One region of the Bradyrhizobium commune genome, then DNA from elsewhere that is predicted to be linked to it. Evidence: predicted binding sites of a transcription regulator. Region 1 holds the regulator's gene; each other region holds the start of a gene.
What was found. Region 1 encodes LexA, which represses DNA repair genes until DNA is damaged. Its sites were predicted from a motif close to TGTTCNNNNTGTGTTCNG; they were not measured.
Positions count from the first base shown of each region.

Region 2: a site for LexA is predicted at 3,345-3,362, ahead of IC761_RS00900 (YifB family Mg chelatase-like AAA ATPase). Genes of this name have one in related genera too.
Region 3: a site for LexA is predicted at 4,200-4,217, ahead of IC761_RS26685 (PA0069 family radical SAM protein). Genes of this name have one in related genera too.

Region 1 covers NZ_CP061379.1:3,600,946-3,608,122, reverse strand. Annotated here, with positions in the region: gene IC761_RS16970 (molybdopterin molybdotransferase MoeA) at 142-1,353, shown strand; gene lexA (transcriptional repressor LexA) at 1,530-2,231, shown strand; gene IC761_RS16960 (hypothetical protein) at 2,407-2,613, shown strand; gene IC761_RS16955 (hypothetical protein) at 2,809-3,243, shown strand; gene IC761_RS16950 (ComEC/Rec2 family competence protein) at 3,251-5,530, opposite strand; gene IC761_RS16945 (DUF2171 domain-containing protein) at 5,625-5,858, opposite strand; gene IC761_RS16940 (YybH family protein) at 5,941-6,327, opposite strand; gene IC761_RS16935 (glutamine--tRNA ligase/YqeY domain fusion protein) at 6,335-7,177, opposite strand, start outside.
Region 2 covers NZ_CP061379.1:192,011-199,187, reverse strand. Annotated here, with positions in the region: gene IC761_RS00910 (ATP-binding protein) at 1-1,063, opposite strand, end outside; gene IC761_RS00905 (hypothetical protein) at 1,188-1,661, opposite strand; gene IC761_RS00900 (YifB family Mg chelatase-like AAA ATPase) at 1,759-3,297, opposite strand; gene IC761_RS00895 (PilZ domain-containing protein) at 3,525-3,770, shown strand; gene IC761_RS00890 (tetratricopeptide repeat protein) at 3,854-4,612, shown strand; gene IC761_RS00885 (CpaE/TadZ family protein) at 4,696-5,985, opposite strand; gene IC761_RS00880 (CpaD family pilus assembly protein) at 5,982-6,719, opposite strand; gene IC761_RS00875 (type II and III secretion system protein family protein) at 6,776-7,177, opposite strand, start outside.
Region 3 covers NZ_CP061379.1:5,668,576-5,675,752, forward strand. Annotated here, with positions in the region: gene IC761_RS26670 (uracil-DNA glycosylase) at 1-545, shown strand, start outside; gene IC761_RS26675 (glycosyltransferase family 39 protein) at 555-2,063, opposite strand; gene rnhB (ribonuclease HII) at 2,163-2,933, opposite strand; gene IC761_RS26685 (PA0069 family radical SAM protein) at 3,003-4,178, opposite strand; gene IC761_RS26690 (phosphoketolase family protein) at 4,401-6,788, shown strand; gene IC761_RS26695 (acetate/propionate family kinase) at 6,793-7,177, shown strand, end outside.

The sequences.
Region 1 (7,177 bases):
TTCGAAATTGACTTGGGGAAATTGACCTGGGTCGGCACTGACGGAAAGACTCCTGCCGGCGGCCGCCCCTTTTGCCTCAGCCCCTCCGCTCAGCTAGAACCTTGCCGACCAAGTTTCTTCGATTTGTAGCGGGAGTTCACCGTGGCCCTCATGCCGGTTTCCGATGCGCTTGCTGCCGTGCTCGCGGGCGCGGAGCCATTGCCTGAGGAGACGATCGCGCTCGACGATGCCTTTCATCGCGTGCTTGCGCGCGATGTTGCTTCAAAGCGCACGCAGCCGCCGCAGGCGATGTCGGCGATGGACGGCTATGCCGTGCGTGCAAGCGATGCGGCAGCGATCGATTCGCAGCTCACCGTGATCGGAGAGGTCGCGGCTGGCCGGCCGTTCGCGGGAACCGTCCGCGCCGGCGAAGCGGTGCGGATCTTCACCGGCGGCGTCGTTCCCGATGGTACCGACGCTGTCGTGATCCAGGAGGACACCGTCACTGACGGCAAACGCATCACGGTCAAGGAGGCCGCCGTCACCGGGCGGCACATCCGCCCCGCCGGAATCGACTTTCGCGAGGGCGACGTGCTGTTGCGCAAGGGCGCCCGGTTGACCGAGCGCGATCTCGCGCTCGCCGCCGGCATGAATCATCCAAACCTCGCTGTCCGCCGCCAGCCGAAGGTCGCGATCCTCGCGACCGGCGACGAGCTGGTGCGGCCGGGCACCACGCCCGGCCCCGGCCAGATCGTCTATTCCAATGGCTACGCCCTGCACGCGCTCGCCCGCCGCGAGGGTGCCGACACCGTCGACCTCGGGGTCGCCGCCGACACCCTGGAGGCGACCACCGCCGGCATCCGCCGCGCGCGCGAGAGCGGCGCCGACATCCTGATCACCACGGGTGGCGCTTCCGTCGGCGACCACGATCTGGTCCAGCACGCGCTCAAGGCCGAGGGCGTCGCAATGGCGTTCTGGAAGATCGCGATGCGGCCGGGCAAGCCGATGATGCACGGCCGGCTCGGCGCGATGCGCGTGATCGGCCTGCCCGGCAATCCCGTGTCGTCCTACGTTTGCGGTTTCCTGTTCATGGTGCCGCTGATTCGCGCGCTGTCGGGCCGCTCCGTGATTCACCACCGCCGCGAGCACGCCGTGCTCGGCCGCGATGTCGGCGCCAATGACCAGCGCGAGGATTATCTCCGCGCGCGTCTGGTAGAGCGTGACGACGGCACGCTGATCGCCCTCCCCGTCGATCATCAGGATTCCTCGCTGCTGGCGAATCTCGCTGCGGCACAGGCACTTCTCGTGCGCGCGCCATTCGCGCCGAAAGCCGAGGCAGGCTCGCCTTGCGCGATACTGCGCCTGCCGCTCTGAAAGCCCGCGCCACACGCGATCCGCCAACTTTGCGGCGTTCACGCTAAATTAAGCAGTTGCGGAACACATATCGAACATATAGTGTCCGTTCATGATTTGTTTCGAGCATCTAGCGGCTTAATGCCGAACTGAACGTCTCGGAATCGAACGACATCAACCGGGGGATTTTGGTCGAGATGCTAACGCGCAAACAATACGAGCTTCTGCGGTTCATCAGCGAGCGGCTGAAGGAAAGCGGCGTGCCGCCCTCCTTCGACGAGATGAAGGACGCGCTCGACCTGCGCTCCAAATCGGGTATCCACCGCCTCATCACCGCGCTCGAGGAGCGCGGCTTCATCCGGCGCCTGCCCAACCGCGCCCGCGCCATCGAGGTGATCAAGCTGCCCGAGCTCCAGGCCGCCGCCGGTAGCCGCCGCGGCTTCACGCCGAGCGTGATCGAGGGCAACCTCGGCAAGGTGCGCACGACCTCCAGCCCGCCGGCAGACGACGGCGAGCGTCCCGTTGCGGTCCCCGTGATGGGCCGCATCGCGGCCGGCACGCCGATCGAGGCGTTGCAGACCCGCAGCCACACCATCAGCGTGCCGCCGGACATGCTCGGCTCGGGCGAGCATTACGCGCTCGAGGTGCGCGGCGATTCCATGGTCGAGGCCGGCATCCTCGACGGCGACATGGCGCTGATCCAGCGCAACGAGACTGCCGACACCGGTGACATCGTGGTGGCGCTGATCGACGACGAGGAAGCAACCCTGAAGCGCTTCCGCCGCCGTGGCGCTTCGATTGCGCTCGAGCCCGCCAACGCCGCCTATGAGGTCCGCATCCTGCCGCCCAACCGCGTGAAGATTCAGGGCAAGCTCATCGGGCTTTACCGCAAATACTGAGAATGCTGCGGTTGGCAACTGCGCATTAACGATTGGAGCGGACGATTGTCCGCTTCGGCTGGATAGTCTTTCTGGTTTTGCACAGATTATCCGGCCACCCCTTCAGCGCTACATCCCCGGCACACCGCACGAAGCACTCCTTGCTTCGCGGATTTGAAAGGCCGAGGAGACAACCATGCGCAAGATCGTTCTGAGCACAGTCACGATGGCGTTGATCGCAGCATCGGCGCCGCAAGTTTTCGCCGCCCAGTCGCAGCGCCATGCCCGCAAGGCACCGGAGACGACGACCAGCGAACAATTCCGCAATGCCCGCAATGCGGTCGAGCAACCGTCGCAGCCTGCCTGGCAATATTCGGGCTGGTCGGCGCCCGCTGGCCGCTAACTTACTCGCATCGCAGAATGCAGGTGAACAGGCTTTGTTCCTCGCGGATTCGAAAAAGATAATGTGATCGGAGCTTGCGGACCCGCAGCCGCAGATTCGCCCACAACCAAGCAGACGCTTGCAGGCTTCCACTCTGATAGGGGCCTGCGCCTCAGAAGAGGCGCGGGTGCTCTATCCTGATTGAGGAGCACCCCGATGTGTGACTACAGCCTGCACGCCGTCGCGACGCGGCCCGCCCAGATCGGCGAGACGATCGTCACGACAACCTTCCGCGGCACCTCGACGCGCGGCTTCGCTTCCGAAGCCGACATGTCCGTCGCGGTCTGCCTGCTGCCGGGAACGGAGCTCGCCTTCGCCGACAACGTCCGCTACGACAATCGCTGGATCTGGACGCGCACCATCAACTCCCGCGTCGGCAAGTTCGGCAGGATCGATCCGCACATTCCCGATCGCCATCACGATGCGATCGAATTCCCCGACGGCAAGTACGTGCTCGTGACACAGCTCGTCGAAGGTCAGCGCGCAACCGTGCTGCAATTGCCGGTGACCCAGCCGGTCGGCGAGCGTGAGCACGTGCCGCAGACCATCGCCGACAGGCAACCGATCATCACCCGCCTGCCGATCGGCTGAGAAGATTTCAGTCTTCGGCCTGCAGGTCGGACTCCGATGGCGTTGCGTCCTTGGAGCGCGGAGCCGCCGACCGTGGCATGAGGGTCAGTTCGGAATCCCCATCGCCGGCCGCCGCCGGCGACCAGGGACGGTCTGTGCCCCTCGCCTTCACAGCCTGAACCGCAAAGCCGTCGCCGCGCCGCGTCAGCGCCAATGCGCCTTGCCGTGCAAGATGCGGCCGGTCGACCACCATGGCTGCGCAATCCGGCGGCGCGGGCCGGGTAGTCACCACCAGCGCGGCGCGGCTGCAATCATCGGTCAGCGCGTCAATGCGCAGCGCCAATGCGACCATACGCCCATCGGCAAGCGGCGTTACGCAGCCGGACTCGTCGCAGGACACGCCGTCGGCCAGCGAAGCACTGCCGGCATCACGCGGATCGGCATCGGCCGCGAGCCACTCCTTCAGCAGAAAGCTGTCCTTGCTGGCCCTGATCAAATGCAGCTGCCCATCCTTGCCCCGCACCGCCACGCTCGAGCCGTCGCCGGCGATCAGAATGTCGGGTTGCCGGACGGACAGTCCCCAGACGATCGCGGCCGCCAGCACGAGCGCGCCGGACCAGCGCAAGGGCGTGCGCAGCAGGCCCATCAGGACGAGGCCGAGGCTCGCGGCGACCAGCGGCCCGGTGCCGAAGGCACCGACGTGGCCGACCGCGCCGGGCAGCGCGGCCACCCAGCGCGTGACGGCGATCATCCAGTCGATGCCGATCCCCATCAGCCACCAGAACACGCCGTCGAGGCCGAAGGGGGCGGCCAGCAATCCCAACAGCCCCGCCGGCATCACCAGCGCCGAGACCACCGGCATCGCGCCGAGATTGGCGAGCACGCCGTAGGGCGTGATGCGATGGAAGTGGAAGGCGGCATAGGGCGTGGTCGCGAGCCCCGCGATCATGGAGGCCATGAACAGCATCGCGATCTCGCGACCGCCCCACAGCGCGATCCGTGCGGTCGCGGAATGATCGGGCGAGGCAAACAGGTTCGGCATGCCGATCTGCACCAGCGCCACGAGCCCGAGGGTCGCCGCGAACGACATCTGGAAGCTCGGATGGACCAGCGCCTCCGGCGCGACCGCCAGCACGATCAGGGCAGCCACCGCGAGCGTGCGGAACGTGATGGCGCGGCGATCGACCATCACCGCGATCAGCACCACCGCGGTCATGAAGAACGATCTCTGCGTAGCGACCTCCGCACCGGAGAGCAGCAGGTAGAACGCGGCTGCAACCAGCGCCGCAGCCGCCGACCATTTCTTGATGGCGAAGCCAGCCGCCAATCCCGGGATCAAGGCGAGCAGCGCCCGCACCGCGAAGAAAACGACGCCGGCGACGACGGCCATGTGATAGCCGGAGATCGACAGCACATGGCCGAGCCCCGAGATGAACATCGCGTCGTTGACGGGCGTGGTGATCGCATCGCGGCGGCCGGTCAGCAGCGCGGTCGCAATCGCGCGGTTGTCGCCATCGAGCGTGGCGCGGATGCGTGCGTCGATCGTATCGCGCAGCCCCTGCATGATCGCGGCATAATGCAGTCGCAAGCCGCCGACCTCGGGCGGGGCGGAAGCTGTAATGGCGCCCATCGCGAAGCCGGAGGCGCCGATGCCCTGGAAGAACATGTCGCGGGCAAAATCATAGCTGCCAGGCCGCAGCGGCGACAGCGGGGGCATCAGCCGCGCCTTCAGCTGCACGAAGCTGCCGACCTCGGGCGCGGTACCCTTGCGCACCGACAGCCGGACCCGCTCGAGCTTGACGTCGCTGCGCTGCGCCTCCATCGCGGTGACGCGGAGGACAAAACGGTCGGTGCGCTCGCGGATGTCGCGGGTCTCGACGAAGCCCGACAGCGAGACCGAATAGAGCGGTTTGGCCAGCACGGTGTGGGCGATCCGCGCCGTCTTCCAGGTCGCCATGGCAAAACCGGCCGCAACCGCGGCGATCATGATCGCCGGCGCGAACAGCCGGCTCCGCCGCAGCAGCACGGCGCCTGTTGTGAGCGCGGCCGCCGTCGCGGCAACGGCCCACAGCACCGGCTCATGATCGGCGGCGAAATAGAGCGCGATGCCGCAACCGAAGGCGATGGGCACCCAGGGGAACAGACGCCCGGCGCCGGCTTCCGCTTTGGCCCATTCACGCAGCGTCCCGGCAAGCGCGGGCCAAGCGCCAAAGCCCGCTGGTGCAAGGCCACCGGCGGACGCGGCTCGACCGACGGGCCACGTCCCCGCGACACCCTGGGACCGCAACGGCCGGCCCGGCTCCGCCATTCCCTGCACCCTGCGATACGCGACGGGAGCGGAGGCTACCGGAACGTGCGGGAGGCCGAATAGCGGTACGGATCAGGAACGAACGGCCGGCGCCCTACTTTTCCTCTTCCATCGTCACGGCCACCGCCGCCTTGGCCGAGAGGCGGACCTTGTTGCCCTCGATATCGGCGACGAGGCCCTTGTCGATGAAGTGATGGTGCCCCTTGTGGCTGCCCTCGCCGCTGTCTTTCCTGGTCAGCTTGATACGATTGCCCTCGACCTTGTCGACCGTGCCGATGTGGACGCCATCGGCGCCGATGACTTCCATATGCTCTGTGATGTTCTGCATGGCGAGATCCTCGTTTGGACCCACACAACGCGCGCGGCGTCGGTTCGTTGCCATCGCCGCAATGACGATGCCGTGTGCGGCGTCAGATCAGCGGCGCCTGTGACGAGGCATGGTGATTGACGATCTTCCAGTCACCGTCCTCGCGCATGATGACCCAGCTCATCTTGACGACGAGATCCGGCCGTTCGCCCGCGAGGTCGAACGAGACGGTCGCGGCCGTGTTGATGATATCGGAGCCGACCTCCGCCGCGCGCACCTCGGAGAATGCCGCGCTCGGCTTCCGCCATCGCGGCAAGCCGTTGAAATAATCGGCAACGCCGTCCCTGCCCCGGTAGAGTTTTGGATTGGAGCCGAAGAAGAAGGCGTTGCTCGCATAAAGCGACGACAGCGCTGCCGCGTCGAGCTTGGCGAAGCCGGCGCACCATTTCGCGATGATGGCGGAAACGATGGTGTCGGCGTCGGTGCTCATGCGTGCCTCAACCTTTTGCGACTTCCTTCGCAAACGTGTCGCGCAGGCCGATGGTGCGTGAAAACACCGGCTTGCCGGGCGTGGAGTCCCTGTCGCGCACGAAATAGCCCTGGCGTTCGAACTGCATCGGCTCGGTCGCATTGCTCTCGGCGACCGATGCCTCGATCCGCGCGTCGGAGAGGATCTCCAGCGACTGTGGATTGAGGTCGGCCGCGAAGTTCGAGGCGTCCGGGCTCGGATTGGCGAACAGCTGGTTGTAGATGCGGATTTCCGCGGGCACCGAACTCGCTGCCGGCAACCAGTGCATGGTCGCCTTGACCTTGCGGCCGTCGGGCGCGTTGCCGCCCCTGGTCGCGGGATCGTAGGTGCAGCGCAGCTCCACCACCTCGCCCGCGTCGTTCTTGATCACGCCGGTGCACTTGACGAAATAGGCGTAGCGCAACCGCACCTCGTTGCCAGGCGACAGGCGGAAGAACTTTTTGGGCGGGTTCTCCATGAAATCGTCCTGCTCGATATAGAGCTCGCGGCCGAACGTGATTTTCCGCGTACCCGCCGACGGATCGTCCGGGTGGTTGATCGCCTCGAGCTCCTCGGTCTGCCCTTCCGGATAATTCTCGATCACCACCTTGAGCGGCTTCAGCACGCCCATGCGCCGCTGCGCGGTGCGGTTCAATTCCTCGCGGATGCAGAACTCGAGCATTCCGACGTCGACAACGCTGTTCGCTTTCGCCACGCCGATGCGCTTGACGAATTCGCGCAGCGCGGCCGGCGGCACGCCGCGGCGGCGCATGCCCGCCATGGTCGGCATGCGCGGATCGTCCCAGCCCGCGACATGGCCGTCGCGGACCAG
Region 2 (7,177 bases), 3.4 Mb from region 1:
GCAGCACCTGACGCAGCCGTGCCGCGTCGCCCACGACTTCCAGCGGAAGCCGCTCGTCGACGTAAGCCGCGATCTCGAGGTTTTTGGCTTGTGCGCGAGGTGCCAGCAGTTCGGTGATTTCTTCGATCAGGGTCGAGAGCGCAAAGGGGCGCTGCTCGAGATCGAGCTTGCCGGCTTCGATCTTGGAATAGTCCAAGAGCTCCTCGATCAGCGCCATCAGCGCTTCGCCGGAGGTTTTCACCGCCTTCGCATAGGTCGCCTGCTCCGGCGTCAGTGTGGTGTCGAGCAGCAGCCCGCCCATGCCGATGATGCCGTTCAGGGGGTTACGGATCTCATGCGAGGCCATCGCGAGGAAGCGCGACTTGGCGCGGTTGGCGGCATCGGCCTGGTCGCGCGCGTCGGCCAGCGCGCGCTCGGTCTCGGTGCGGTCGGTGACGTCGCGTCCGACGCTCTGCAATTCGGCGGGCTGGCCGGCATCGAGCCGCACGAAGCCTTCGCGCCAGGCGATCCAGCGCGCGCCGAGCTGCGTGGTGATACGCTGGTCGTGGATGCGCGTGCCGTTGCTCTCGCGCGCGCTGTCGCCCTGCTCCAGCACGTCGAAGTCAAACCGCGTACCGACCAGCGCGTTGCGCGCCTGTCCGGACAGCGCGCAATAGGCGTCGTTGGCGAAGGTGATGCGGCCCTGATGGTCGCGCAGCACGATGAGATCGCCTTGCGACTCGAAGAGGCTGCGGGCGCGCTCTTCGGCTTCCTTCAGTTCCCAATTGCGGTCGATCAGGGCTTCGTTGTGCGCGGCGAGCGTGCGCAGCCGCTTGTTGACGAAGCGCAGCCGCATGCTGAGCGTGGCGAGGCCGAGGCAGGCGAGCGCGAACAGGAAGCTCGCGCCGATCGCAAAGGTGTTGGGATCGTAGCCGGAATTTTCCGAGCGGCTGCCGGAGACGAAGCCGTAGGCGCCGCCGAACGTCGCCGAGAAGATCATGAACGAGCGGATCGCAAAGGCGATCCTGGGGTGGCGGCGCCTGAAGCGGCGCATGCGCACCTTGATCCGGAACGTCCCACCCATCGCACCGACCCCGACTCTTGTCCGAAACCCCACTGCCGCCGCGCGCGACGATGTCTCGCCGACCTTGCGAACAGCTTGAGGCGCAGGCGCCGCCTCCAAACAGGGTTGACGAGGTGTTAACGCTTCAGAGCGAGGCGGCCTGGAGAGGGGACGGGCGGTGGCCGCCATGAGCGCCGACGATCAGGGCTGCGGCCTCTTGCTGCGAGAGCGTCTTCGAGCGGACATAGACGCGGTAGTCGGCCGGGCCGTCGGTGGAGAGGTAGATGACCGGACCGCCGTCCACCGGCTGCGCGGCAATCGTGACAAGACGGGTCGACGGATTGGCCTGGCAGGAGTCCGGTTCCGAACCGAGACCGTCGTCCACGACGGCGAAGTCGGCCGCGTCTGCATCGTCGGTGATCTGGACCCGCACATTGGCCAGTGCGGGATCGTCGGTGAAGGCGACTTGGACGCCGGCGGTCCAGAACAGGGATGTCAGCTCGACCGAGGTCTCGCCGATGGCGATGCAGGGATGCGACACCGATCCGATCTCGCTGCGGGCGAACACCGCAGCTGCCAACAGGGGAACAACCGAGGCCAGGATCTTGAAACGCAACATGACACTCTACTCGCCGGGCCCAGATGGGAACTGTTGGGCCTTATGGTTTGCAGAGGGTAAAGGAAACTCCTTACCGCCGGGTTGACGCGCGAAGCCCTTACGCCAGCTGGCGTACATCCTCCGCGAGTGCGCGGTAGGACAGCGCCTCGGCGAGATGCAGCCGGCCGATCTTCTCAGTGCCGTCGAGGTCGGCGAGCGTGCGTGCCACCCGCAACACGCGGTGATAGCCGCGCGCCGACAGCCGCATGGTCTCGGCGGCATCGCGCAGCAGCTTTTGGCCCTGCGCATCGGGCTTGGCGATGTCTTCCAGCACGGAGGCCGGCGCCTCGGCATTGGTGCGGACATGCGGCAGGCCGACATCGGCGTAACGCGCGAGCTGGATGTCGCGCGCAGCCGCCACACGCGCGGCGACTTCGGCCGAGCCTTCCGCGGGCGGCGGCAGGATCAGATCGGCCGCGGTCACCGCCGGCACCTCGATGCGCAGATCGATGCGATCCATCAGCGGGCCGGAGATGCGCGCCTGATAGTCGCCGGTGCAGCGATCGATGCGACCGCGCTTGCAGGCATAGCCGGGCTCGAACGCATTGCCGCAGCGGCAGGGATTCATCGCCGCGACCAGCATGAAGCGCGCCGGATAGGTCACGCGATGGTTGGCGCGGGAGACCGAGACCTCGCCGTTCTCCAGGGGTTGGCGCAGCGAATCCAGCACGCGCGGGTCGAACTCCGGCAGCTCGTCGAGGAACAACACGCCCTGATGCGCCAGCGAGATCTCGCCGGGTCTTGCGCGCGCGCCGCCGCCGGTCAGTGCTGCCATGCTTGCTGAATGATGTGGCGAACGGAACGGTCGCTTCGACGTCAGCGCGCCGCCCTCGATCTCGCCGGCGACGGAGGCGATCATGGAGACCTCGAGCAGCTCGCCCGGCGACAGCGGCGGCAGGATCGAAGGCAGTCGCGCCGCCAGCATCGATTTGCCGGCGCCGGGCGCGCCGATCATCAGGAGGTGATGTCCGCCGGCGGCCGCGATCTCCAGCGCCCGCTTGGCGCTCTCCTGGCCCTTGATGTCGCGCAAATCGAGCGGGGAGGCCGCGGCCTCATGCACCTTCGGCACTGGCCGCGACAGCACTTGCGTGCCCTTGAAATGGTTGGCGATCTGGATCAGCGAGCGCGCGGCGATGATCTGGATGTCCGGGCTGGCCCAGGCTGCTTCCGAGCCGCAGGCCGCCGGGCAGATCAGGCCTTCCTCGCGCACATTGGCGCCGATCGCGGCGGGAAGAACGCCGGCGACAGGTGCGATCGAGCCGTCGAGGCCGAGCTCGCCAAGCACGGTGAAGCCGGTCAGCGCATCCGGCGGGATCGCGCCGATCGCCGCCATCAGCCCGAGCGCGATCGGCAAATCGTAATGGCTGCCTTCCTTGGGCAGGTCCGCCGGCGCCAGATTGACGATGATCCGCCGCGCCGGCAGCGCCAGCCCCGAGGCGATCAGCGCCGAGCGCACCCGCTCCCGCGCCTCCGATACCGCCTTGTCCGGCAGGCCGACGATGGCAAAGGCCGGCAGGCCTGGCGCGACCTGTACCTGCACGTCGACCGCGCGGGCCTCGATCCCCTCAAAGGCGACTGTCGAAACCCGCTGAACCATGCTGCCCCCTCGCACAATCGAGGGTAGCAGACGCCGACGGCCCTGACAAGAACAATACGGGAACGAGAGCGGAGGGGCCGGATTCCCTAACGACCCGTAAACGGGACGAAGACACTAAGCGTCGACTACGCCTCGAATGCGAGCGGCTGTCCTCAGCACATTCCAACGAATGTCCGCTACTCCTAGGGCTGCGGGATGGGCCGTGATCTAACGGGTGAACAATTCAAATGCTTGCAAATCGCCGCAGAAGCGAACGACGGGTGTGCACGCGGCTCGCCAAGATTCATTTTGGCGCGGGCTCGCTGCCGCGGGACTGCACGATCACGGATATCTCGGACGGGGGTGTGAAGGTGGTGGCGGAGTTTCTGGAAGTGCCTCCGCAATTCACCATCATCTTCGCGCCGGATTATTCCCGCCAGTGCCGCCTGCGCTGGCGCATCGGCTGCGAATTCGGTGCGGAATTCACCGACTAGTCCCGAGCGGCGCGATTCCTTAACCGGACTTTAGCGTTAATCGGCAAAGCATCTCTGATCAGTCCGCCGGCGGTGATCAGAGTATGTCCAAGCGTTCGTCCCTTGCCTCCCCCCGGGCAAGATTGCTGTTCCCCGCGCTCCTGGTGCTCGTCCTCGGCGGTTGCCAGACCACGAGCCTGGAGGACGTGACCGGCGCGCTCGGCGTCAAGTCGGAGCCGGCCGCCAAAGCCGACGCGAAGCCGGACATGGATGCGCTGCGCGAGCGGTATCGCGCCAAGCCCGGCGATCCCAATGTCGCGCTCGACTATGGCAAGGCGCTGCGCGACACCGGCCAGCGCGCCCAGGCGGTCGCGGTGATGGAGCAGGCCGTGCTTGCCCATCCCAGCAACAGGGCGCTGCTTGCCGGCTACGGCCGTGCGCTCGCCGACAACGGCAATTTCCAGCAGGCCTTCGACGTGCTGAGCCGCGCGCATACGCCCGAGGATCCCGACTGGCGCATCCTGTCGGCGCAGGGTGCGGCGCTCGACCAGCTCGGCCGCAACGAGGAAGCGCAGCAATATTATGCCACGGCACTGAAGATCGTGCCCGACGAGCCGACCGTGCTGTCTAATCTCGGCCTGTCCTATGTGCTGCAAAACAATCTGCCGAAGGCCGAACAGGTGCTCGGCCGCGCCTATCAGCGCAATCAGAACGATGCGCGGGTCCGTGCCAATCTCGCGCTCGTGCTGGGATTGCAGGGCCGCGAGGCCGAGGCTGAAATCCTCGTGAAGGCAGATTTGCCGCCGGACCAGGCCGCGGCCAAGGTCACGGCGCTGCGGCAGCTGCTGGCGAAGAAGCAGTAGCGGGCGGACAAGTAATCCGCCCTTCTTTTTTTGACGCGTTTTCTTGACGCGAACCGGTATCCACTTCGCTCGAAAACGCTATGTTACGACGCCTTGCGGTGCGGTGCGGATCCGCGTCCCGGCCTGCCCTTCAGCTTCTTCAGCAGCGGCCCGAGCAGCGAACGCTTCGGCTTCTTCACCTCGCCGCGTCCGGCGAGACGGTTCGCCATGTTCTGGAACAGCTCGGTGGTGCGGTGGCTCTTGGAGATTTCCGCGATCATCTGGCCGTTATTGGCCGCGGCCGAGAACAGTTTTGAATCGAACGGAATCACCGCGAGCGGCTGGCTCTCCATCGTCTTGGCGAAGGACTTGACGTCGATCTCCGCGCGCTTGTGCATGCCGACCTGGTTGATGCAGTAGAGCGGCGGCCGGTCGTTCGGCCGCGCCGCCTTGAGCACGGTCAGCATGTTCTTGGTGTTGCGCAGATTGGCGAGATCGGGCTCGGCCACGATCACGATGTCGTCGGCATTGACCAGCGCGCGCTTGGTCCAGGCCGACCATTGATGCGGCACGTCGAGCACGATGCAGGGCGTGGTCATGCGCAGCGTGTCGAAGATCGCGTCAAAGGCTTCGGCGCCGAAATCATAGACGCGATCTAGGGTCGCGGGTGCCGCGAGCAGGCTGAGGCGCTCGGTGCATTTGGCGAGCAGGCGCTCCATCAGCGCCGTGTCCGGCCGGTCCTGCGACAGCACCGCGTTGGCGATGCCCTGCGGCGGATCCTGGTTGTAGTCGAGGCCGGCGGTGCCGAAGGCGAGGTCGAGATCGATCACGACGGAATCGAGCGCGAGGTCGCGCGCAATCGTCCAGGCCACGTTGTGCGCGACGGTGGAGGCACCGACGCCGCCCTTGGCGCCGACCACCGCGATGACGCGGCCGGTGATGATGGCCTCCGAGGCCGAGAACAGGCTGCAAATCGAGCGCACCACGTCGATGGTCTCGACCGGCCCGATCACGTAGTCGTTGACGCCGCGGCGGACCAGCTCGCGATAGGGTGCGGTGTCGCCGGGATTGCCGATCACGACCACGCGGGTGCCGGGATCGCAGACGCCGGCGAGGTCGTCGAGGCCCTCGAGGATGTCGCGCGTGCCGTCGGATTCGATCACGATCACGTTCGGCGTCGGCATCGTGTCATAGACTTCGATTGCCGCAGCCAGGCCGCCGCTCTTCGCGGTCAGATGCGCTTTCGCGAGACGGCGATCCTGCCCCGCCGCGGTCACCGCGGCGAGCGTCTGCTCGGTCTCGCAAAACGCCTGCACCGAGATGCGCGGGACCGGCGCAATGTGCTCGTCGGGGTGCTGCGGATCGTCCGCTTCTTCGTCGTGAATGCCCGTCATTTGCCTGTATCGCTGAGTTTGGCCTTTTCGGCTTCGGGATAGGTGGTCGTGGTCGCCGTGCCCTTGCGGTAGCGGTCGAAGGCGATGTCGCGCCGTGCGGTGTAGGCCGGGGTTTCGGCGCGCGGCTGCTCGAGGTCGGCGGGGTTGTCGATCATCGCCGCGAGATTGCGCTGGGTGGCGCAACCGAGATTGAAATAGGGCCGGTTCTCGTTGTAGCCGGGATCGACGATGGACGGACCCATGTCCTCGGGCCACAAGCCGCAGGGTCCGGCGACCGCGGCGATCTTGGAATAGCTCAGCCGGATGGTCGGCAGCAGGCCGGGATCCTCGGGACGATAGGGATGCTGGACGATGGCGCGCGAGGGTACGCCGCCGGCGCCAAGCACGGCGCGGATTTCGCGATAGGTCGCAGCCGCAGCGCGCGAATTGGCAGTGTCGATGGGAACATCGACAACAACCGAGCCGGTGCCTTCGCGCACCCAGTCCTGGGCGATGCCCATCACGTCCGCATGTTGCGCGGTCGAGAGGCCGCCACGAGCCTTGCCGACGAAGATCACGATCGAGCGCTTGCCTTCCTGCACCGCGATCGGGTGGCGCATGCGATAGTCGATCGGCACCGTCTGGGTGGTGACAACGTCGCCGGTGGTGTTGCACGCGCCCAGCGTGACAGCGAGCCCCGCCAGTGCCAGCGCGATGCGCAAGCCGCGACGCCGATCCTGTGTCGTCTTCGTCATCGCCTCGTCCCCTCTTGCCCCGTTTCTCGCCCCGTTCCCCAAAACGTCCGCCCGTGTCAGTCGATGATGAAGCCGAAATCGCCGGGCATGCCGTTGATCGGATCGACGCGGCGGGCGATGCCATAGAGGCGGTTCATGCGGCCGAGCAGCGCCGACTGCGCATCCGACGAGGGCGCGAAGCCGTCATCGGGCCGCGACAGGTCCTTCTGGGCGACCGCGCGCACCACATAGGGCGTCACGATCACCATCAGCTCGGTCTCGTTGTTGACGAAGTCCTGGCTGCGGAACAGCGCGCCGAGGATCGGCACTTGGTCGACGCCGGGCAGGCCGTTGATCGCTTGCTTGGTCTGCTGCTGGATCAGGCCGGCCATCGCCATCGAGCCACCCGAGGGAATTTCCAGCGTCGTCTCGGCGCGGCGGGTCTGGACCGAGGGAATCGTGATCGAGTTGGTCGAGCT
Region 3 (7,177 bases), 2.1 Mb from region 1:
CCCTGCGCGAACTGATGCAAGGCTTCGAGGGCTGCGCGCTGAAACACACCGCGACGCGGCTGGTGTTCGCCGACGGCAATCCGCAGGCGCGCATCATGTTCGTCGGCGAGGCGCCGGGTCGCGATGAGGACATCGAGGGGCTGCCGTTCGTCGGGCGCAGCGGCAAGCTGCTCGATCTGATGATCGGCGCGATCGGCCTCAACCGCACCACCGCCTATATCACCAATGTCATTCCCTGGCGGCCGCCCGGCAACCGCACGCCGACGCCGCAGGAGACGCAAATCTGCCTGCCCTTCATCCAGCGCCATATCGAGCTGGTGAATCCCGACGTGCTGGTGACGCTCGGCAATCCCTCGACGCAGACCCTGCTCTCGACCCGCGAAGGCATCATGCGCACGCGCGGGCGCTGGTTCGATTACGATACGGGTCGCCGCAGCATCCGCGCACTGCCGACGTTCCATCCGGCCTATCTGCTGCGCTCACCGTCGTACAAGCGGCTGGCGTGGCTGGATCTGCGGTCGATCGCGAAGGTGCTGGCGGGATAGGACGTCCGCCTACGTCCCCTTCGGCCGCACGATGGCCCAGCCGATGCGCAGGAGCGGCTGGCGTCCGGTCACCAGCCATTCGAAGGCGCGCGGCACTTCCGGCACGATGTCCGGGAAGCGCTTCAGGATGTCGGGCGGCGGGGTGCCCGCGGTGTCGGAGGCACGCCAGACCACCACGCCGCCGGTCTCGTTGAACTTGGCTTGATTCATCCATGGCGTGCGCGCGGGCTCGGCGTCGATGAAGAGATGCGGCCGGCCGGAATGCAATGCGATCAAGCTCGCAAGCTGGGTCTCGCCGGCGACCGCCCGCAGGCGGTGATTGGTGCGGCGGGCGAAGCTGTCGTCGAAGAAGTCGGAGATCGCGTGCGCAGGCATCGAGGTCGCGATCTCGCCGGTGCCGCTCCAGGGCAGGAACAGAACCGCCAGCACGACGCCGGCCGCCGGCGCCACCACGGCGGCGGCCCACACCACGCGCAGCATCCGGCCTCGCCGCATCGCGATGAGATCGCCGGCCGCTACGACCACGGCAAGCCCGGACATCACCAGCACGACGCCGGCGCCGCCGACGACGGCATCGAACCCGAACAGGCCGGAGATCAGGACGGCGCCGAGCGCCGGCGCCAGCGCAAAGAAATAGACGAAGTTTTGCGCCAGCGGCTCGACCGGCGGCCGGTAGATGATCGGCGCGTCATCGCTCTTGCCGGCGAACAGGCCGGTGTTAAGGAAGGTCAGCACCGGGATCGCGGCCGCGCCAAGCATGAGCCCGCCGAGCAGCCAGCCTGCGTGAAAGGCGCGGGCGTTCAGCTCCGCGAGCTGCGGCAAGGCCGGCGGCACCAGCGTCTCGGCGCGCATCAGCCAGACCGCATAGGGCAGCGCCAGCACGGCGACGACGATCAGCGCGAACAGCGGATCGAGCGCGCGCAGCGTCCTTCGACCGCCGGCGGTTGCAAGCGCGAAGACGACGAGCAGCACGAGGAGAAAGATCGCCGCAGGCGTGGTCAGCAGCAACAGGCCCGCCTCGATCGACCAGGCGAACCAGGCATTGCCGCGGCGCTGGCCGATGATCTGCCAGGAATGCAGCAGAAGCAGCGCCCAGAGCGGCCGTGCCAGCACCAGCGGGCCGAAGTCGAGCGCGGGCGAGGAGAAGGCCAGCACCGTCATGGTCAGCAGCACGGCCAGCACCGCCTGCTGGGCGCCGACCACGGCACGGGACAAATGATAGAGCGTGATGAAGGTCGCGATCTCGCAGAGCTCGGCGAGCAGATAGACGCCGAACACGTGGCCACCGACAGCGCGATAGGCGATGTCGGCGAGCCAGATCGGCAAGGGCGGGCCGAGATCGGTGCCGACCTGATATTCGCGGCCGAACGCCAGCAGGGTCGCGAGGTTGCCGGGCGGGCTGCGGTAGAACAGCAGCGCCACGAACAGCCACATCGCCGCCTGCAACAGCACCGCGATCCACACGATCAGCCGCGGCCGGGCGCGAATGAGCTCGATGACCAGGGAGGTAAACCGCATGCAACGCCCGCAAGATGCAGCCAACCCGTCCAGCCGGCCCTATTCGCTCAGGAGTGTTTTGATAAAGGGCGTCGTGCGTCGTGGCAACGACAGTCTGCGCTAGGGGCCCGCCGAAGCTTCGATTTCGACAGCCGCTTCCACGCTGACCTCGACGTCCGTTGCCGAAAACAAGTCTGGCACCGGCTCGACGGTCCAGGGCATGTGCTTGGCGCGTGCCGCCGCGACCGGAGCGAAAAAGCTGCGGTGGTGGATGGTGGGGCCGAGGCGGTTCAGCGCGTCGAGATGCTCGGGCACGCCATAGCCCTTGTGCTGCTCGAAGCCGTAGCCGGGGCAATCCTGCGCCAGCGCGCACATCAGCCGGTCGCGCGTCACCTTGGCGACGATGGAGGCTGCGGCAATCGACAGCACGATGCCGTCGCCGCCGATCACGGCCTCGCAGTCGCAAGCCGTATCGAGCCGGTCGCGGCCGTCGACGAAGACATGGCGCGGCGTCTCGGGCAGCGCGACCACGGCACGCTTCAGCGCCCACAGCGAGGCACGGAGGATGTTGTCGCGGTCGATGCGGGCGATTGAGGCGACGGCGACCGAGACCTGCGCGGTGGCGCAGATCCTGTCGAACAGTCTTTCGCGCTCCTCCGCGGTCAGCCGCTTGGAATCGTCGATGCCGCGCGGAATGCGGTCGGGATCGAGAATCACCGCGGCCGCCACCACGGGACCTGCGAGCGGCCCGCGGCCGGCCTCGTCGCAGCCCGCGACCGGCCAGATGCCGCGCTTGATCAGCGCGCGCTCGCGGCGAAAGCTCGCCTTCGCGGGCGTGGCCTTCTTGGCAACGTCCTCGGTCGGCTTTTTGACGGACTTGTCCCGAATCATGGCCGGGATCGTGCGCAAGCAGCTCCGCTCGCGCAACCGGGAACCCAGCACAATTCCCGTTATTCAAACTCAGAACAGGCTGAGCTGATCGCCGGCCGGCTTGGGCCTGGCAAAATGATCGGTCGTCAGCTTCGCGCGGCGCTTGTTGAGGCCGAGCCTGTCGCAGGCGATCTCGAAGCGGCGGCCGATGGTCCAGGCCATCGGTCCGGTGCCCTTCATCCGCTCGCCCCATTTCGCATCGTAGTCGCGGCCGCCGCGCATGTCGCGGATCAGGGTGAAGACGTGGCGATAGCGGTCCGGATAGTTCGCCATCAGCCATTCGCGGAAGAGATCGCGGACCTCCAGCGGCAGCCGCAGCAGCACGTAGGAGGCCTCCTTGACGCCGGCATGGGCGGCCGCATCGAGAATGCGCTCGATCTCGGAATCGTTCAGCGCGGGGATCACCGGCGCGACCATCACGGTGGTCGGAATGCCGGCGTCCGAGAGCTGCTTCAGCGCCTCCAGCCGCTTCGGCGGCGTGGACGCGCGCGGCTCCATGGTGCGCGCCAGTTTCGGATCGAGCGAGGTGACCGAGATCGCGACCTTGGCGAGGTTGCGCTTGGCCATGCGCGACAGAATGTCGATGTCGCGCACCACCAGCGCCGATTTGGTCACGATGCCGACGGGATGGCCGGCACGCTCCAGCACCTCCAGAATGCCGCGCATGATCTTGCGCTCGCGCTCGATCGGCTGATAGGGATCGGTGTTGGTGCCGATCGCGATCATCCGCGGCTCATAGCCTGCGGCCGCGAGCTCCTTTTCGAGCAGCGAAGGCGCCTCGGGCTTGACGAACAGTTTCGACTCGAAGTCAAGCCCCGGCGACAGGCCGAGATAGGCGTGCGTCGGCCGCGCGAAGCAATAGACGCAGCCATGCTCGCAGCCGCGATAGGGGTTGATCGAGCGATCGAAGCCGATGTCAGGGGATTCGTTGCGGGTGATCACCTTGCGCGCGGTGTCGACCGCGACGGTGGTCTTGAACGGCGGCAGGTCGTCCAGACTTTGCCAGCCGTCGTCGAAGGCGACGCGCGCCTCGGCCTCATAACGGCCGCTGGCATTGGACTGGGCGCCCCGCCCTCGCCTGCGCTGGCGGTCGATGGCGACCGCCAGTTCGGGAAAGTCGGCGGGCATAGCGGAAGGCGCACCCGCCGGCTCGGAGGGCGCCGTGACCGGCGGGTGCTTGAGAACGCGAGAGGATGCTGGACTCATGAAGCCAAGATAGCACGCACACAGAACAAATCAAGAACACAAACAAAAAACGCGAAAACAACCCCATGCACAGTAGCGCTGCCCAAACTTCGCGCGCGCACCTTTGACCTCCCGCAACATCGCGTGGCCGCGATCCCGTTTGATGGCGAGCAGGATCAATTTTGGGATCGATCTCCCCGGAACAAGGTTGATCACGATCGCTGGGTGGAGGTCTCCATGAGTATGACAAATCAACAACAATCGACCCCAGCGAGCAGAGAACTCGATCTCCTGGACCGCTACTGGCGCGCCGCCAACTACCTCTCCGTCGGGCAGATCTATCTGCTCGACAACCCGCTGCTGCGCGAGCCGTTGCGGCCCGACCACATCAAGCCGCGCCTGCTCGGCCATTGGGGCACGACGCCCGGGCTGAACTTCATCTACGCCCATCTCAACCGCGTCATCCGCGCACTGGATCTCAGCATGCTCTATGTCTGCGGTCCCGGCCATGGCGGCCCGGGCATGGTCGCCAACACCTATCTGGAAGGCAGCTACAGCGAGATCTATCCGGATATCGGGCGCGATACGGACGGATTGCGAAAACTGTTCAGGCAGTTCTCCTTCCCCGGTGGCATTCCGAGCCACGCTGCGCCGGAAACGCCCGGCTCGATCCACGAGGGCGGCGAGCTCGGCTACGCGCTGGTGCATGCCTATGGTGCCGCGCTCGACAATCCCGATTTGATCGTCGCCTGCGTCGTCGGCGACGGCGAGGCCGAGACTGGCCCGCTCGCGGCCTCCTGGCACTCCAACAAGTTCCTCAACCCGGCCCATGACGGCGCGGTGCTGCCGATCCTGCATCTCAACGGCTACAAGATCGCAAATCCGACCGTGCTCGGGCGAATGCCCGACAGCGATATCCGCGATCTCTTCCGCGGGCTCGGCCACGAGCCGCTATTCGTCGAAGGCGACGATCCCAAGCTGATGCACCAGGCCATGGCCGATGCGCTCGATGTCGCAATCGCCAGCATCCACTCGATCCAGCGCTACGCCCGCGACGGACGCAACAGCGTCGAACGGCCGCGTTGGCCGATGATCGTGCTGCGCAGCCCGAAGGGCTGGACCGGCCCCAAGGAAGTCGATGGCAAGAAGGTCGAAGGTTTTTGGCGTGCGCACCAGGTGCCGGTTGCGAGCTGCCGCGAAAATCCCGCGCATCTGAAGATTCTCGAAGACTGGATGCGCAGCTACGAGCCCGAGGAGCTTTTCGATGCCAATGGCGCGCTGATTACCGAGCTTCAGGCACTCGCGCCCGAAGGCAACCGCCGCATGGGCGCCAATCCGCACGCCAATGGCGGCCTGTTGAAGAAGGAGCTGAAGCTGCCGGACTTCCGCAGTTTTGCGCTCGACGTGCCGCAGCCCGGCGCCGTCACCGGAGAAGCGACCCGCGAGCTCGGCAAATTCCTGCGCGACGTCATCCGCCTCAACGCACAAGAGCGCAACTTCCGCATCATGGGGCCGGACGAGACGGCGTCAAACCGGCTCGATGCCGTGTTCGAGGTCACCGAACGAGCCTGGATGGAGCCGATCGAATCCTACGACGTGCACCTCGCCCAGGATGGCCGCGTGATGGAAGTCCTGAGCGAGCATCTCTGCCAGGGCTGGCTCGAAGGCTATCTGCTCACGGGACGACACGGCTTCTTCTCCTGCTACGAGGCCTTCATCCACATCGTGGATTCCATGTTCAACCAGCACGCCAAATGGCTGAAGGTGACACGGCACCTCGCCTGGCGGCGCCCGATCGCCTCGCTCAATTATCTCCTGACCTCGCATGTCTGGCGGCAGGACCATAACGGCTTCAGCCATCAGGATCCCGGCTTCGTCGATCTCGTCGCCAACAAGAAGGCCGACATCGTCCGCATCTATTTCCCGCCGGATGCCAACACGCTGCTGTGGATCGCCGACCATTGCCTCCGGACCTACGACCGCATCAACGTCATCGTCGCCGGCAAGCAGCCGGCGCCGCAATGGCTGTCGATGCAGGACGCCGCCACGCATTGCGATGCCGGCATCGGCATCTGGACATGGGCTGGCAACGAGGACGCGGGCCACGAGCCTGACGTCGTGATGGCCTGCGCCGGCGACGTGCCGACCCTGGAAGCGCTCGCCGCCGTCGATCTCCTGCGCAAGGCGCTGCCGGATTTGAAGATCCGCGTCGTCAATGTTGTCGACCTGATGACGCTGCAACCCAAGGAGCAGCATCCGCACGGTCTTTCCGATCGCGACTTCGACAGCCTGTTCACGCGCGACAGACCGGTGATCTTCGCCTATCACGGCTATCCCTATTTGATCCACCGGCTGACCTATAACCGCACAAATCATGCCGGAATGCATGTGCGCGGCTTTGCCGAGGAAGGCACCACGACGACGCCGTTCGACATGGTCGTGCTCAACGAGCTCGACCGCTATCACCTCGCGATCGAGGCGATCGATCGCGTGCCGGGGCTTGCGACCAGGGCCGCCCCCGTGAAGCAGCAATTCCGCGACAAGCTGATCGAGCACGCGGCTTACGTGCGCGAGCACGGCGAGGACATGCCCGTGATCCGCGACTGGGTCTGGCCGGGCAAGGCGGGTTGAGCCGATGCCGGCGCCCGGTGCCGTCCTCGTCCTCAACGCGGGATCGTCGAGCATCAAGTTCGGCCTGTTCGACATATCGGCGAGCGAGCCTGCCCTGCTCTGCAAGGGCCAGCTCGACGAGCACGAGGCGAAGCCGCGGCTGGTCGTGAAGAGCCCGAAGGGGGAGGACCTGTTCGAGCAGCAGCGGACGGAAGCGGATGCGGACGGCGATCATCTGTTGGCCGCTGTGCTGTCCTTCAGCGAGAGACAATTCGGCGATCACAGCTTGCGCGCCGTGGGTCACCGCATCGTCCACGGTGGTCCGGACTATTCCGCCCCGGTCGAACTGACCCTGGACGTCCATGCAAAGCTTGAGGCGCTCACGCCGCTGGCGCCATTGCATCAGCCGC